3 regions of the Pseudomonas protegens genome follow, and region 1 is predicted to be linked to each of the others. Evidence: predicted binding sites of a transcription regulator. Region 1 holds the regulator's gene; each other region holds the start of a gene.
What was found. The regulator sigma-54, encoded in region 1, starts transcription at its own class of promoters, with help from an activator protein. The targets are predictions, from matches to a motif close to ANTGGCATNNANNTTGCTNT.
Positions count from the first base shown of each region.

Region 2: a site for sigma-54 is predicted at 2,111-2,130, ahead of glnA (glutamate--ammonia ligase). Genes of this name have one in related genera too.
Region 3: a site for sigma-54 is predicted at 1,943-1,962, ahead of glnK (P-II family nitrogen regulator). Genes of this name have one in related genera too.

Region 1 is NZ_CP060201.1:2,159,274-2,163,755, forward strand. Features, by position in the region: gene GGI48_RS10170 (KdsC family phosphatase) at 1-60, shown strand, start outside; gene lptC (LPS export ABC transporter periplasmic protein LptC) at 70-642, shown strand; gene lptA (lipopolysaccharide transport periplasmic protein LptA) at 629-1,174, shown strand; gene lptB (LPS export ABC transporter ATP-binding protein) at 1,174-1,899, shown strand; gene GGI48_RS10190 (RNA polymerase factor sigma-54) at 2,082-3,575, shown strand; gene hpf (ribosome hibernation-promoting factor, HPF/YfiA family) at 3,703-4,008, shown strand; gene ptsN (PTS IIA-like nitrogen regulatory protein PtsN) at 4,021-4,482, shown strand, end outside.
Region 2 is NZ_CP060201.1:2,825,972-2,830,453, forward strand. Features, by position in the region: gene typA (translational GTPase TypA) at 1-302, opposite strand, end outside; gene thiI (tRNA uracil 4-sulfurtransferase ThiI) at 442-1,896, opposite strand; gene glnA (glutamate--ammonia ligase) at 2,229-3,635, shown strand; gene GGI48_RS13030 (chorismate mutase) at 3,770-4,324, shown strand; gene GGI48_RS13035 (hypothetical protein) at 4,400-4,482, shown strand, end outside.
Region 3 is NZ_CP060201.1:3,487,191-3,491,672, reverse strand. Features, by position in the region: gene GGI48_RS16085 (ammonium transporter) at 28-1,365, opposite strand; gene glnK (P-II family nitrogen regulator) at 1,399-1,737, opposite strand; gene GGI48_RS16075 (accessory factor UbiK family protein) at 2,154-2,414, shown strand; gene GGI48_RS16070 (YifB family Mg chelatase-like AAA ATPase) at 2,604-4,097, shown strand; gene GGI48_RS16065 (aldose 1-epimerase family protein) at 4,102-4,482, opposite strand, start outside.

The sequences.
Region 1 (4,482 bases):
TGCGAGCTGATCCTGCGCGCCCAGGATCGCCTTGAAGCAGCCAATGCCGCTTATTTATAGAGCCCTCCCATGCTGAGTAAAAAGATTCGCACCATCCTGATCTTCGGGACCATCGCCCTGCTGTTCGCGGCGGTCGGCTACTGGAACATCAGCCCGGAACGCTTCCTCGACAAGCCTGTGGTGCAGGTCGACGAGAGCGCCATCGACTATTACGCGATCAACGCCCGCAGCGTGCAGTACCTGCCCGACGGCAAACTGCAGTACGAAATGACCTCGGACAAGGTCGAGCACATCAAGGCCAGCGAAGTGACGCTGCTGACCAAGCCCGACCTGCAGATGTACCGCGGCACCACTTATCCCTGGCACGTCCAGAGCGAGCGCGGCGAAGTCAATCCGGACGGCACCGAGGTCGAGCTGATCGATTCGGTCCGGGTTTCCCGCACCGATGAGCACAACCGCAACCTGCTGATCACCACCAGCCGCATGACAGTATTCCCGCAGAAGCAATATGCGCAGACCGAGCAAGCCGTTAGAATCGACGGCGCCGACGGCGTGACCACTGCCAAGGGAATGAAAGCGTATTTGAAAGACGGCAGGATGAACCTGCTATCGAACGTAAGAGGACAGTATGAGGCTCGTTAAAACCCTCCCTATTTTGCTCAGTCTGGGCGCAGCACTGGGAAGCGTGAGCGCCTGGGCTCTGCCGAACGATAGCCAACAGCCGATCCGCATTCAGGCCGACGACGCCCAGTTGGACGACAAGAACGGCGTGGCCACCTACAAGGGCGATGTGATCATCACCCAGGGCTCGATGAAGATCACCGGCAACACCGTGACCATCACCCGATCCAAGACTGGCGAAATCGATGTCGTGACTTCGGTGGGCAACCTGGCCTACTTCGAGCAGCTGCAGAAGCAGACCGACCCGAAACCGGTCCAGGCCTACGCCGTGACCATCCAGTACCATGCCCAGCAGAACCGCATCGTGCTGATCGACAAGGCCAAGGTGATCAACGACGGCAACACCACCGAAGGCGAGAAAATCGTCTACGACACCGTCAAGCAAGTGGCTAACGCCGGTCGCGCCAATGGCAGCTCGGTCACCGCGCCACGTCCGCGGATCGACATGGTCATCCAGCCGAAAAAGAAAACCGACGAGCAAAAGGCCCAGTAATGGCAACTCTGAAAGCTCAGCACCTGGCCAAGAGCTACAATAGCCGCCAGGTCGTGCGTGATGTCAGCCTGTCCATCGACAGCGGTCAGATCGTCGGCCTGCTCGGCCCCAACGGCGCCGGCAAGACCACCTGCTTCTACATGATCGTCGGCCTGGTCCAGGCCGATCAGGGCCGCGTGCTGATCGATGATCTGGACGTCAGCCACCAACCGATGCACGGTCGCGCCCGCGCCGGTATCGGCTACCTGCCCCAGGAAGCCTCGATCTTTCGCAAGCTGTCGGTGGCCGACAACATCATGGCCATCCTCGAGACCCGCAAGGAGCTCGACAAGGCCGGCCGTCGCCAGGAGCTGGAAAGCCTGCTGCAGGAATTCCACATCAACCACATCCGCGACAACCTCGGCATGAGCCTGTCCGGTGGTGAGCGCCGCCGCGTGGAAATCGCCCGAGCGCTGGCTACCGCCCCCAAGTTCATCCTGCTGGACGAACCCTTCGCCGGTGTGGACCCGATCTCGGTCGGCGATATCAAGCAGATCATCCATCACCTGAAGGCCAAAGGCATCGGTGTGCTGATCACTGACCACAACGTCCGGGAAACCCTGGACATCTGTGAGACCGCCTATATCGTCAACGACGGGCAACTGATCGCCGAAGGCGACTCCGAGACTATCCTGGCCAATGAACTGGTCAAGGAAGTCTATCTGGGCCATGAGTTCCGCCTGTAACGGCTGAGGTGTCGGGCCAGACGCCAGAGCGCCGGAAACGATAAATCCCCACAAACTTTATTGTTACAGCGCTCTAGGCAAACACTTCAGTTTCAGGCATATAATTTGCTTATGTTTGGCGCTCCGGCGCCCTGTAGTGGATGGCGCATGTGCGCCGGCAAATAAGGTGTTAAGCCCCTGCCATGAAACCATCGCTAGTCCTGAGAATGGGCCAGCAGCTGACGATGACACCGCAGCTGCAACAGGCCATCCGCCTGCTCCAATTGTCGACCCTGGACCTGCAACAGGAAATCCAGGAAGCCCTGGAGTCCAACCCGATGCTCGAACGCCAGGAAGACGGCGACGACTTCGACAACAGTGACCCCCTGGCCGACAACACCGAGTCCAAACCCAATACCGAAATCCAGGAACCCTCCTATCAGGAAACCGCCCCCACGGTGGACAACCTCGAGGAAGGCGAGTGGAACGAACGCATCCCCAACGAACTGCCCGTGGACACCGCCTGGGAAGACGTCTACCAGACCAGCGCCAGCAGCCTGCCCAGCAGCGATGACGACGAGTGGGACTTCACCACTCGCACATCGGCCGGTGAAAGCCTGCAGAGCCACCTGCTCTGGCAACTGAACCTGGCCCCGATGTCGGACACCGATCGCCTGATCGCCGTGACCCTGATCGATTGCATCAACAATCAGGGCTACCTGGACGAAACCCTTGAGGAAATCCTCGAGGCCTTCGATCCGGAGCTGGACATCGAGCTGGACGAGATCGAAGCCGTCCTGCATCGCATCCAGCAATTCGAACCTGCCGGTATCGGTGCACGCAACCTGGGTGAATGCCTGCTCCTGCAACTGCGCCAACTGCCGGCGAAAACCCCTTGGCTTAGCGAGGCCCAGCGCCTGGTCAGCGATTACATCGACCTTCTGGGCAGTCGCGACTACAGCCAATTGATGCGCCGCATGAAGCTCAAGGAAGACGAACTGCGCCAGGTCATCGAACTGGTGCAAAGTCTCAATCCGCGTCCCGGCTCGCAGATCGAATCCAGCGAAGCCGAGTACGTGGTCCCGGACGTCATCGTGCGCAAGGACAACGAGCGCTGGCTGGTGGAGTTGAACCAGGAATCCGTGCCACGCCTGCGGGTCAACGCACAGTACGCCGGCTTTGTTCGCCGCGCCGACACCAGCGCCGACAACACCTTCATGCGCAATCAGTTGCAGGAAGCCCGCTGGTTCATCAAGAGCCTGCAGAGCCGCAACGAAACCCTGATGAAAGTCGCCACCCAGATCGTCGAGCACCAACGGGGCTTCCTAGAGTACGGCGACGAAGCCATGAAACCCCTGGTTCTGCATGACATTGCCGAAGCGGTAGGCATGCACGAATCAACGATTTCCCGGGTGACCACGCAAAAATTCATGCATACCCCTCGGGGCATATATGAACTGAAATACTTTTTCTCCAGCCACGTCAGCACCTCGGAAGGCGGCGAATGCTCGTCCACGGCAATCCGCGCGATCATCAAAAAACTGGTGGCCGCGGAAAATCAGAAAAAGCCGTTGAGTGACAGCAAGATCGCTGGTTTACTGGAGGCACAAGGCATTCAGGTAGCCCGTCGGACCGTCGCCAAATACCGCGAATCCCTTGGGATCGCGCCTTCCAGCGAACGGAAGCGGTTGATGTAACCGCCGGGCCGGCCACAGCGTTTCAGAGCGTGCCTGCAAGCTGGCTGAGCCAGTGATTGCAGGCATGGTCTAGGTGGCAGGCACCTCAGCCTGCCGCGTTATGCACTGGCAACGAAGGAGAAGCTGTATGCAAGTCAACATCAGTGGACACCAACTCGAAGTGACTGAACCTCTGCGCGCTTACATCGGCGAAAAACTCGACCGGCTGGAGCGGCATTTCGACAAGATTACCAATGTGCAGGTCACCATGGCCGTCGAAAAACTGAAGCAGAAAATCGAAGCCACGCTGCACATCCACGGTGGGGAGGTCGTCGCCAATGCAGAACATGACGATATGTATGCCGCAATCGACCTGCTCACGGACAAGCTTGACCGCCAACTGAAAAAGCATAAGGAAAAGCAACTCCACCTTCTCCAAGGCACGGGTCGCTAACACTCCCCTCCCATGATCCGACTTGAAAGCATCCTGACCCCCGGCCGTTCCCTGGTGAACGTGCCGGGCGGCAGTAAAAAACGCGCCCTCGAACAAATTGCCAACCTGATCAGCCGTGAAGTGCCTGATCTGGAGATGCAGGACGTCTTCGAGAGCCTGATCGCCCGCGAGAAACTCGGCTCCACCGGTTTTGGCAACGGCATCGCTATTCCCCACTGCCGCCTCAAAGGCTGTGAGTCGCCCATCAGTGCACTGATGCACTTGGACGCCCCCATCGATTTCGACGCCATCGACGGCGCCCCGGTCGACCTGCTGTTTGTCCTGCTGGTCCCGGAAGCCGCCACCGATGCTCACCTGGAACTGCTGCGGCAGATCGCCAGCATGCTCGATCGCAAGGAAGTCCGTGATCGCCTGCGCAGTGCCTCCAGCAACGAAGCCTTGTATCAGGTTGTCCTGGACGAGCAAAACGGTCAG
Region 2 (4,482 bases), 670 kb from region 1:
GCGTCGACCAGCAGCAGCACGGAGTCGACCATGGACATTACGCGCTCAACTTCGCCGCCGAAGTCGGCGTGGCCCGGGGTGTCCACGATGTTGATGTGGTAGCCGTTCCAGTTGATGGCGGTGTTTTTCGCCAGGATGGTAATACCGCGCTCTTTTTCCTGGTCGTTGGAGTCCATCACGCGCTCGTCGTTGAGCTCGTTGCGCTCCAGGGTGCCGGATTGACGCAGGAGTTTGTCTACCAGGGTGGTCTTACCATGGTCAACGTGGGCAATGATGGCGATGTTGCGTAGATTTTCGATCACTTGTGTATCTCGATCAGAGGATTCGGTGTGCTGACAAATGCTGGCAGCGATTAACAATAGAGTCAGGCCTGGCCGTTACAGCTGGACGGCGGCGTCGGGGGGCCGGTGACGCAAGCCACAGGCGAACATCCCCGGGCACTTAGCTCGGTCTATAAACGCGCACATTGGCATGTCCCTCACTGAGCAGATGGTGAGCATGCAGGCGACTCATGACGCCTTTGTCGCAATACAGCAGGTACTGGCGCGTAGGATCCAGTTCCTTGAAGCGGGCGTTCAATGCATAGAACGGCAGCGCTTGTACTTCGATGCCAGCAAGCTCCAGCGGGTCGTCTTCCTGGGCATCCGGGTGACGGATGTCGATGACGATCTGACCGGCCAGCGCCTCGCTGACTTCTTCAATCTGCAAATCCTGGCCCAACTCGTCGATCACCCGATCGATCGGCACCAGCTTGGCCCGCTCGATCGCACGCTCGAGCACCGCCATATCGAATTCTTTCTCTTCATGCTCGACGCGATGGCGCTTGGCATGGGTCTTGGGGTTCACCGAGATGACCCCGCAGTACTCCGGCATGTGTTTGGCGAAGTCGGCGGTGCCGATCTGTTCGGCCAGGTCGATGATGTCTTGCTTGTGGCTGGCGATCAGCGGACGCAGCACCAGCTTCTCGGTCACGCAGTCGATCACCGACAGGTTCGGCAGGGTCTGGCTGGACACCTGGGAAATCGCCTCGCCGGTCACCAGTGCATCGATGTGCAGGCGGTCGGCGATGCTCGAGGCGGCACGCAACATCATACGCTTCAAAATGACGCCCATATGACTGTTGTCGACTTTGCCGAGAATTTCCCCGAGCACTTCCTCGAACGGCACGCTGACGAACAGCACGCGCTGGGAGCTGCCGTACTTCTTCCATATATAGTGCGCGACTTCCATCACGCCCAATTCGTGGGCACGGCCGCCCAGGTTGAAGAAGCAGAAGTGGCTCATCAGGCCGCGGCGCATGATCTGGTAGGCCGCCACCGTGGAATCGAAACCGCCGGACATCAGCACCAGGGTCTGTTCCAGGGCACCCAGCGGGTAGCCGCCGATACCATCGTGCTGGCTGTGGATCACGAACAACCGTTGGTCGCGAATTTCCATCCGCACTTCGATTTCCGGCTCTTTGAGGGAGATTCCGGCGGCGCCGCACTGCCGACGCAGCCGGCTGCCGACGTACTTTTCCACGTCCATGGAGCTGAATTCATGCTTGCCGGCACGCTTGCAGCGCACGGAGAAAATCTTCCCGGGCAAGGCCTCGCCGAAGTGCTGCTGGCACTTGGCGACGATGTCGTCGAAGTCGCCCAGCGGGTATTCGTCGACCTGCAGGAAGTGCGCGATACCGGGCATGCAGCAGAGGCGCTCGGCCAGCTCCTTCAGGGCCTTGGGCTCGCTGAGGGTGGTTTCCAGCTCAAGGTTGTCCCACACACCATTGACCACCACGGCCGGGTCCAGATCGCGGAGCACGGCACGGATGTTCTTGGCCAACTGACGGATGAAACGCATCCGTACCGGGCGGCTCTTGATGGTGATTTCCGGGAAAACTTTAACGATTAGTTTCATGAAAACTGTGCGCGCTGGGCCAGCCGAAAAAGGGGGGCGCGGATTATAGCGGAAATTGCTCAAGGTTTAACCAATTAATGTGCAGAAGGTTTTCAGTGCACCAAAACAGGTCATTTATCGAGTAAGGCGCTACATTGCAGTGCGCCACAGGCCGAAATTTAGCCGAATCCGCCGCACAAAGCCTGATTTTGGGGCAGAAAACCCATCACAGGGCACTGGCATGCAATTTGCTCCCTTGTGAGGCAGGTTGCCATGGCAGAGTATTCGCGCCGGCATCACCCACATTCTAAGGGCACTCCAACACCAAGCCCGAAGCCACCCCGGAGGACACTATGTCGAAGTCGGTTCAACTCATCAAAGATCATGACGTCAAATGGATTGATCTGCGCTTCACTGACACCAAGGGCACTCAACATCACGTGACCATGCCGGCCCGTGATGCGCTGGATGAAGACTTCTTCGAATCCGGCAAGATGTTCGACGGTTCCTCCATCGCTGGCTGGAAAGGCATCGAAGCCTCCGACATGATCCTGATGCCGGACGACGAAACCGCCGTGCTGGACCCGTTCACCGAAGAACCGACCCTGATCCTGGTCTGCGACATCATCGAACCTTCGAGCATGCAAGGTTACGATCGCGACCCACGGGCCATCGCCAAGCGCGCTGAAGAGCACCTGAAAGCCACCGGTATCGGCGACACCGTATTCGCCGGTCCAGAGCCAGAGTTCTTCATCTTCGACCAGGTGAAATTCAAGTCCGACATCTCCGGCTCGATGTTCAAGATCTACTCCGAACAAGGTTCGTGGATGTCCGACCAGGACATCGAAGGCGGCAACAAGGGCCACCGTCCAGGCGTCAAAGGCGGCTACTTCCCGGTTCCACCGTTCGACCACGACCACGAAATCCGTACCTCCATGTGCAACGCACTGGAAGAAATGGGCCTGACCGTTGAAGTTCACCACCACGAAGTGGCGACTGCCGGCCAGAACGAAATCGGCGTCAAGTTCAACACCCTGGTGAAGAAAGCCGACGAAACCCAGACCCTGAAATACGTCGTGCACAACGTGGCCGACGCCTACGGTCGCACCGCCACCTTCATGCCTAAGCCACTGTACGGCGACAACGGCTCGGGCATGCACGTGCACATGTCGATCTGGAAAGACGGCAAGAACACCTTCGCTGGCGAAGGCTATGCCGGCCTGTCCGATACCGCTCTGTACTTCATCGGCGGCATCATCAAGCACGGTAAGGCCCTGAACGGCTTCACCAACCCGGCCACCAACTCCTACAAGCGTCTGGTTCCAGGCTTCGAAGCCCCGGTGATGCTGGCCTACTCGGCACGCAACCGTTCCGCTTCGATCCGTATTCCTTACGTGTCGAGCCCTAAAGCCCGCCGTATCGAAGCCCGTTTCCCGGACCCGGCTGCCAACCCGTACCTGGCCTTCGCCGCTCTGCTGATGGCCGGCCTGGACGGTATCCAGAACAAGATCCACCCTGGCGACGCCGCTGACAAAAACCTGTATGACCTGCCGCCTGAAGAGGCCAAAGAGATCCCACAAGTTTGCGGCAGCCTGAAGGAAGCCCTGGAAGAGCTGGACAAAGGTCGTGCGTTCCTGACCAAAGGCGGCGTTTTCAGCGACGACTTCATCGACGCCTACATCGCCCTGAAAAGCGAAGAAGAGATCAAGGTTCGTACCTTCGTACACCCACTGGAGTACGAGCTGTACTACAGCTGCTGATCCGCTAGCGCCGGCGCACGCCGCGTGATCGAGAGGCCTCCTTCGGGAGGCCTTTTTTATGCCCGCCCACTGGCCCGGCCCGCGGTGGTTGCGTGCATCATGGGCGTCCTCCTTCCCATCAGCCGAGCCCGCCCATGACTTCGCGCCTCAACCTGTGCCTCGCCCTGACTTGCAGCCTGCTCACCAGCGCCGCCTGCGCCAGCGATGCCCCGCCCACCCTCGCCCCACTGCTGCAGAGCATCAGTGAGCGCCTGACCATGGCCGATCAGGTGGCCCTGAGCAAATGGGACAGCCACAAGGCCGTGGAAGACCGCCCGCGAGAGCAGCAAGTGATTGCCGGCGCCACGGCCCAGGCCGCGACCTATCACCTGAGCGAAGAAACGGTGGCGCAGTTCTTCGCCGCCCAGATCGAAGCCAACAAGCTGGTGCAATACGCCCGACTCTCGGCCTGGCACCTGCAAGGCCGGGCGCCGGACACCCCGCGCCAGGACCTGGCCGGACAGATCCGCCCACAACTCGATCAGTTACAAAAACGCCTGCTGCAGCAACTGGCTGACTTCGCCCCGTACCAGACCGACCCACAATGCCCGCAATGGCTGGCCCGGGCCAATCAGGCCGCCAGCAACGACCCTTTGCGGCAGCTGACGATGGTCCGCGCCACCGCCGAGTTATGTGTGTTCAAAGGTTAACCACGCCCGCGCCATGCCCGGTCGCACCCTATGCTGGAGCCTTTCAACCGCAGCCCTTCAACGAGCTGACTCAGCATGATGCGCATTGCTGCCTTTTGCCTGCTGTGGATAACAGCCCTACCCGCCTGCGCAGAGCCCTATGCGCAATTGCAGGTGCT
Region 3 (4,482 bases), 1.3 Mb from region 1:
CGGAGCCGGGCTTTTTTCCCCACGCGATTACAGGTTGTAACCACGCTCGTTGTGTTGTGCCAGGTCGAGGCCGACCGCCTCTTCTTCCTCGGTGACACGCAGCCCCATGACCGCATCCAGGACCTTGAGGATGATGAAGGTCACGATCGCGGTGTAGATCACCGTGAAGCCGACGCCCTTGGCCTGGATCCAGACCTGTGCCGCGATATCGGTGACGGTGCCGAAGCCGCCCAGGGACGGTGCGGCGAACACGCCAGTGAGGATCGCTCCGAGAATACCGCCGATGCCGTGAACGCCGAAGGCATCCAGGGAGTCGTCATAACCCAGCTTGCGCTTGAGGCTGGTGGCGCAGAAGAAGCACACCACACCGGCCGCCAGGCCAATGATCAGGGCGCCCATCGGGCCCACGGTGCCGGCAGCCGGAGTGATGGCGACCAGGCCGGCCACCACGCCCGAAGCGATGCCCAGCGCGCTTGGCTTGCCGTGGGTCATCCACTCGGCAAACATCCAGCCCAGGGCGGCGGCAGCGGTGGCGATCTGCGTGACCAGCATGGCCATGCCGGCGGTGCCGTTGGCGGCAGCCGCGGAACCGGCGTTGAAACCGAACCAACCGACCCACAGCATGGCCGCGCCCATCAGGGTGTAGCCCAGGTTGTGCGGCGCCATCGGCGTGGTGGGGAAGCCTTTACGCTTGCCCAGCACCAGACAGGCCACCAGGCCCGCGATACCGGCGTTGATGTGGACCACGGTGCCGCCGGCGAAGTCCAGCACGCCCCAGTCGCCCAGCAAAGAACCCGGACCGCTCCAGACCATGTGCGCGATTGGTGCGTACACCAGGGTGAACCAGACGCCCATGAAGATCAGCATCGCGGAGAACTTCATCCGCTCGGCGAAGGCACCGACGATCAGCGCCGGCGTGATGATGGCGAAGGTCATCTGGAAGGTGACGAACACCGCCTCAGGGAACAACGCCGTCGGGCCGGTCAGGCTGGCCGGAGTGATACCCGCCAGGAAGGCCTTGGACAAGCCGCCCACGAAGGAATTGAGATTGACGACGCCAGCTTCCATCCCGGTGGTATCGAACGCCATGCTGTAGCCATAGATGAACCACAGGACAGTGACCAGACCGGTGATGGCGAAGCACTGCATCATCACGGAAAGAATGTTTTTCGAACGCACCATGCCGCCGTAGAACAGCGCCAGCCCGGGAATGGTCATGAACAGCACCAGGGCCGTGGAGGTCAGCATCCACGCGGTGTCGCCGGAATTGAGCACTGGAGGGGGCACTGGATCTGCCGCCAAGGCCAGGCCAGGCATTACGAGGGACAACAGGGCTCCTAGCCCCGCGAATTTACGCAGAGTCATATTGTTTTCTCCTGGGGCGTTGGGTTTGGCGGCTTAGATGGCGTCGGTATCGGTTTCGCCGGTACGGATGCGAATAGCCTGTTCCAGATTGACCACGAAGATCTTGCCGTCACCGATCTTGCCGGTGTTGGCGGCCTTGGTTATCGCTTCGATAACCCGGTCAAGATCCTTGTCGTCAATGGCGACATCGATCTTCACCTTGGGCAGAAAATCCACCACGTACTCCGCACCGCGATACAGCTCGGTGTGACCCTTCTGCCGGCCGAAGCCTTTGACCTCAGTAACGGTAATGCCCTGCACGCCGATTTCGGACAGCGACTCGCGCACGTCGTCCAACTTGAACGGCTTGATGATGGCAGTGACTAGCTTCATGAAACTCTCTCCCGAATTGGTGGACTTGCCCCAGGAAAACAAACCCGACTCAAGTCTAAGCGCAGTGCCTGGCTTTGTAACGCACCGTCGGCCTTCCTCAGCCCGACCGACGCCAGCTAACCGCTGTCTGACGAAACACTCCCCGCGCAGGCTGCCGCACTGCATTCGTCACAGCGACTGCTTCAGTGCATGGGTCACTAGGGTCTAAGCAGAAAGCTTGCCAGCTCGGGAAAAATCAGTGATTTCAGTCCTTTGCCCGACGCTGACGGCGAATGGCTGAAAACCAGGCCCGGGATACGCACAAAAACAGTGCGTCGGCGCCCGGCCGGATGCGCAAAAAACGTGCAACCCAGGCTCGCCTGGAGCGTTGCTGCTGCGTGATACACTGCGGGCCGACTGCAATTCAGGACTCTCCCATGCTCGCGCCCAAAGACCTTCTCGATGCCCTGAGCGGCCACGCTTCGCGTTTGCTCAGCGGTGACACGCCCCTGCCCCGCAACGAAATCGAAAGCCAGTTCAAGGCCCTGCTGCAAAGCGGCTTCAGCAAGCTCGACCTGGTCAGCCGGGAAGAATTCGACAGCCAGATGGTGGTCCTGGCCCGCACCCGCGCACGCCTGGAAAGCCTCGAAGCCAAAGTGGCGGAGCTGGAAGCGCGGCTGAATCCGGCGCAAGACTGAGCTGAACAACTGATTCGCCGGCAAGCCGGCTCCTGAAGCCCCGTGCCGCAGGAGCCGACCGGCCAGCCAAGGCCGCAGCTTCGGCGACATATCCTGTGCCCATTGCGGCGCCTCTCCCGTCACCCCCCTCATCTATCCTTGCAGCAGCGCCGCAGGAAGCGGTTGCGCCGTCTCAAGGAAGAACTCCCCATGTCCCTGGCGATCATCCACAGCCGCGCCCAGGTCGGCGTGCAGGCACCGGCGGTCAGTGTTGAAGTGCACCTGGCCAATGGCCTGCCAAGCCTGACCCTGGTGGGCCTGCCGGAAGCCGCGGTCAAGGAAAGCAAGGACCGGGTGCGCAGCGCCATTCTCAATGCAGGGTTCAATTTCCCAGCGCGACGCATCACCCTCAACCTGGCCCCGGCGGACCTGCCCAAGGACGGCGGGCGCTTCGACCTGGCCATCGCCCTGGGCATCCTCGCCGCCAGTGTGCAGGTGCCGGCGCTGGCCCTGGACAACATCGAATGCCTGGGGGAACTGGCGCTGTCCGGGGCTGTACGCGCGGTGCGCGGCGTGCTCCCTGCCGCACTGGCGGCACGCGACGCCGGGCGCACCCTGCTGGTGCCCCGCGCCAATGCCGAAGAAGCCTGCCTGGCCAGCGGCCTGGAGGTGATCGCCATCGAGCATCTGCTGGAAGCCGTGGCCCATTTCAACGGCCACGCGCCGATAGCGCCTTATGTCAGCGACGGCCTGACACAAAGCCACGCCGCCTACCCCGATCTTCGCGAAGTGCAGGGCCAGCTCGCCGCCAAGCGCGCCTTGCTGATTGCCGCGGCCGGCGCCCACAACCTACTGTTCAGCGGCCCGCCAGGCACCGGCAAGACCCTGCTGGCCAGCCGCCTGCCCGGCCTGCTGCCCCCCTTGCAGGAAGACGAGGCCCTGGAAGTGGCGGCGATTCAATCGGTGACCAGCCACACGCCGCTGCGCCACTGGCCGCAACGACCATTTCGCCAGCCTCACCATTCGGCTTCGGGGGCGGCGCTGGTCGGCGGTGGCTCCAAACCCCAACCCGGGGAAATCACCCTGGCCCATCACGGCGTGCTGTTTCTCGATGAGCTGCCGGAATTCGATCGCAAGGTTCTGGAGGTCCTGCGCGAGCCCATGGAATCCGGGCAGATCGTCATCTCCCGGGCCCGCGACCGGGTGCAGTTCCCGGCCCGCTTCCAACTGGTCGCGGCGATGAACCCGTGCCCCTGTGGCTATCTTGGCGACCCCAGCGGACGCTGCCGGTGCACGCCGGAACAGATCCAGCGCTATCGCAACAAGCTGTCCGGCCCGCTGCTCGATCGCATCGACCTGCACCTGACCGTGGCCCGCGAAGCCACCGCCCTCAACCCCGAGCCACAACCAGGCGACAACAGCGCCGCAGCCACCGCCAAAGTCGCTCGGGCGCGCCAGCTGCAAGGCCAGCGCCAGGGCTGCGCCAATGCCTTTCTCGACCTGCCCGGCCTGCGCCGCCATTGCCAGTTATCCACCGCCGATGCGCACTGGCTGGAAGCGGCCTGCGAACGCTTGAACCTGTCGTTGCGCGCCGCTCACCGCCTGCTCAAGGTGGCCAGGACCCTGGCCGATCTGGAGCAGGCCGCGAGCATCAGCCGCGACCACCTGGCCGAGGCGCTGCACTATCGTCCCGGCGCCGATTGAAGGCTTACTCCTTGGACAGATCCACCAGCGGCGTTGGCCGCACTTCGGTCTGACGCCCTTGCTGGATCTGACTGACACGATTCAAGGCGTTGTCCACCGCGACCTTGTCCGCCAACAGGCTGTAGCGGATCTGAAACTCCCGCTGCTCCTTGGGACCAATCGTCGGCACCAGATTCAGCGGACGTTGATAACGACGGTTGTAGGAAAAACTGGTGCCCGGCTCCAAGCCGGTCACATAGCCCTGACCCTGGGTGTCGGTGTTTTTCCACAGCGAGAACACCGGCAACTGCCGGGTGTTGAAGCCCAGGGACACCCCGAGGCTACCCGCCTTGTTGTGCAGCACCGCCAGGGTCTGGCCCTGGGCATCGGCATAAGGCACCACGTT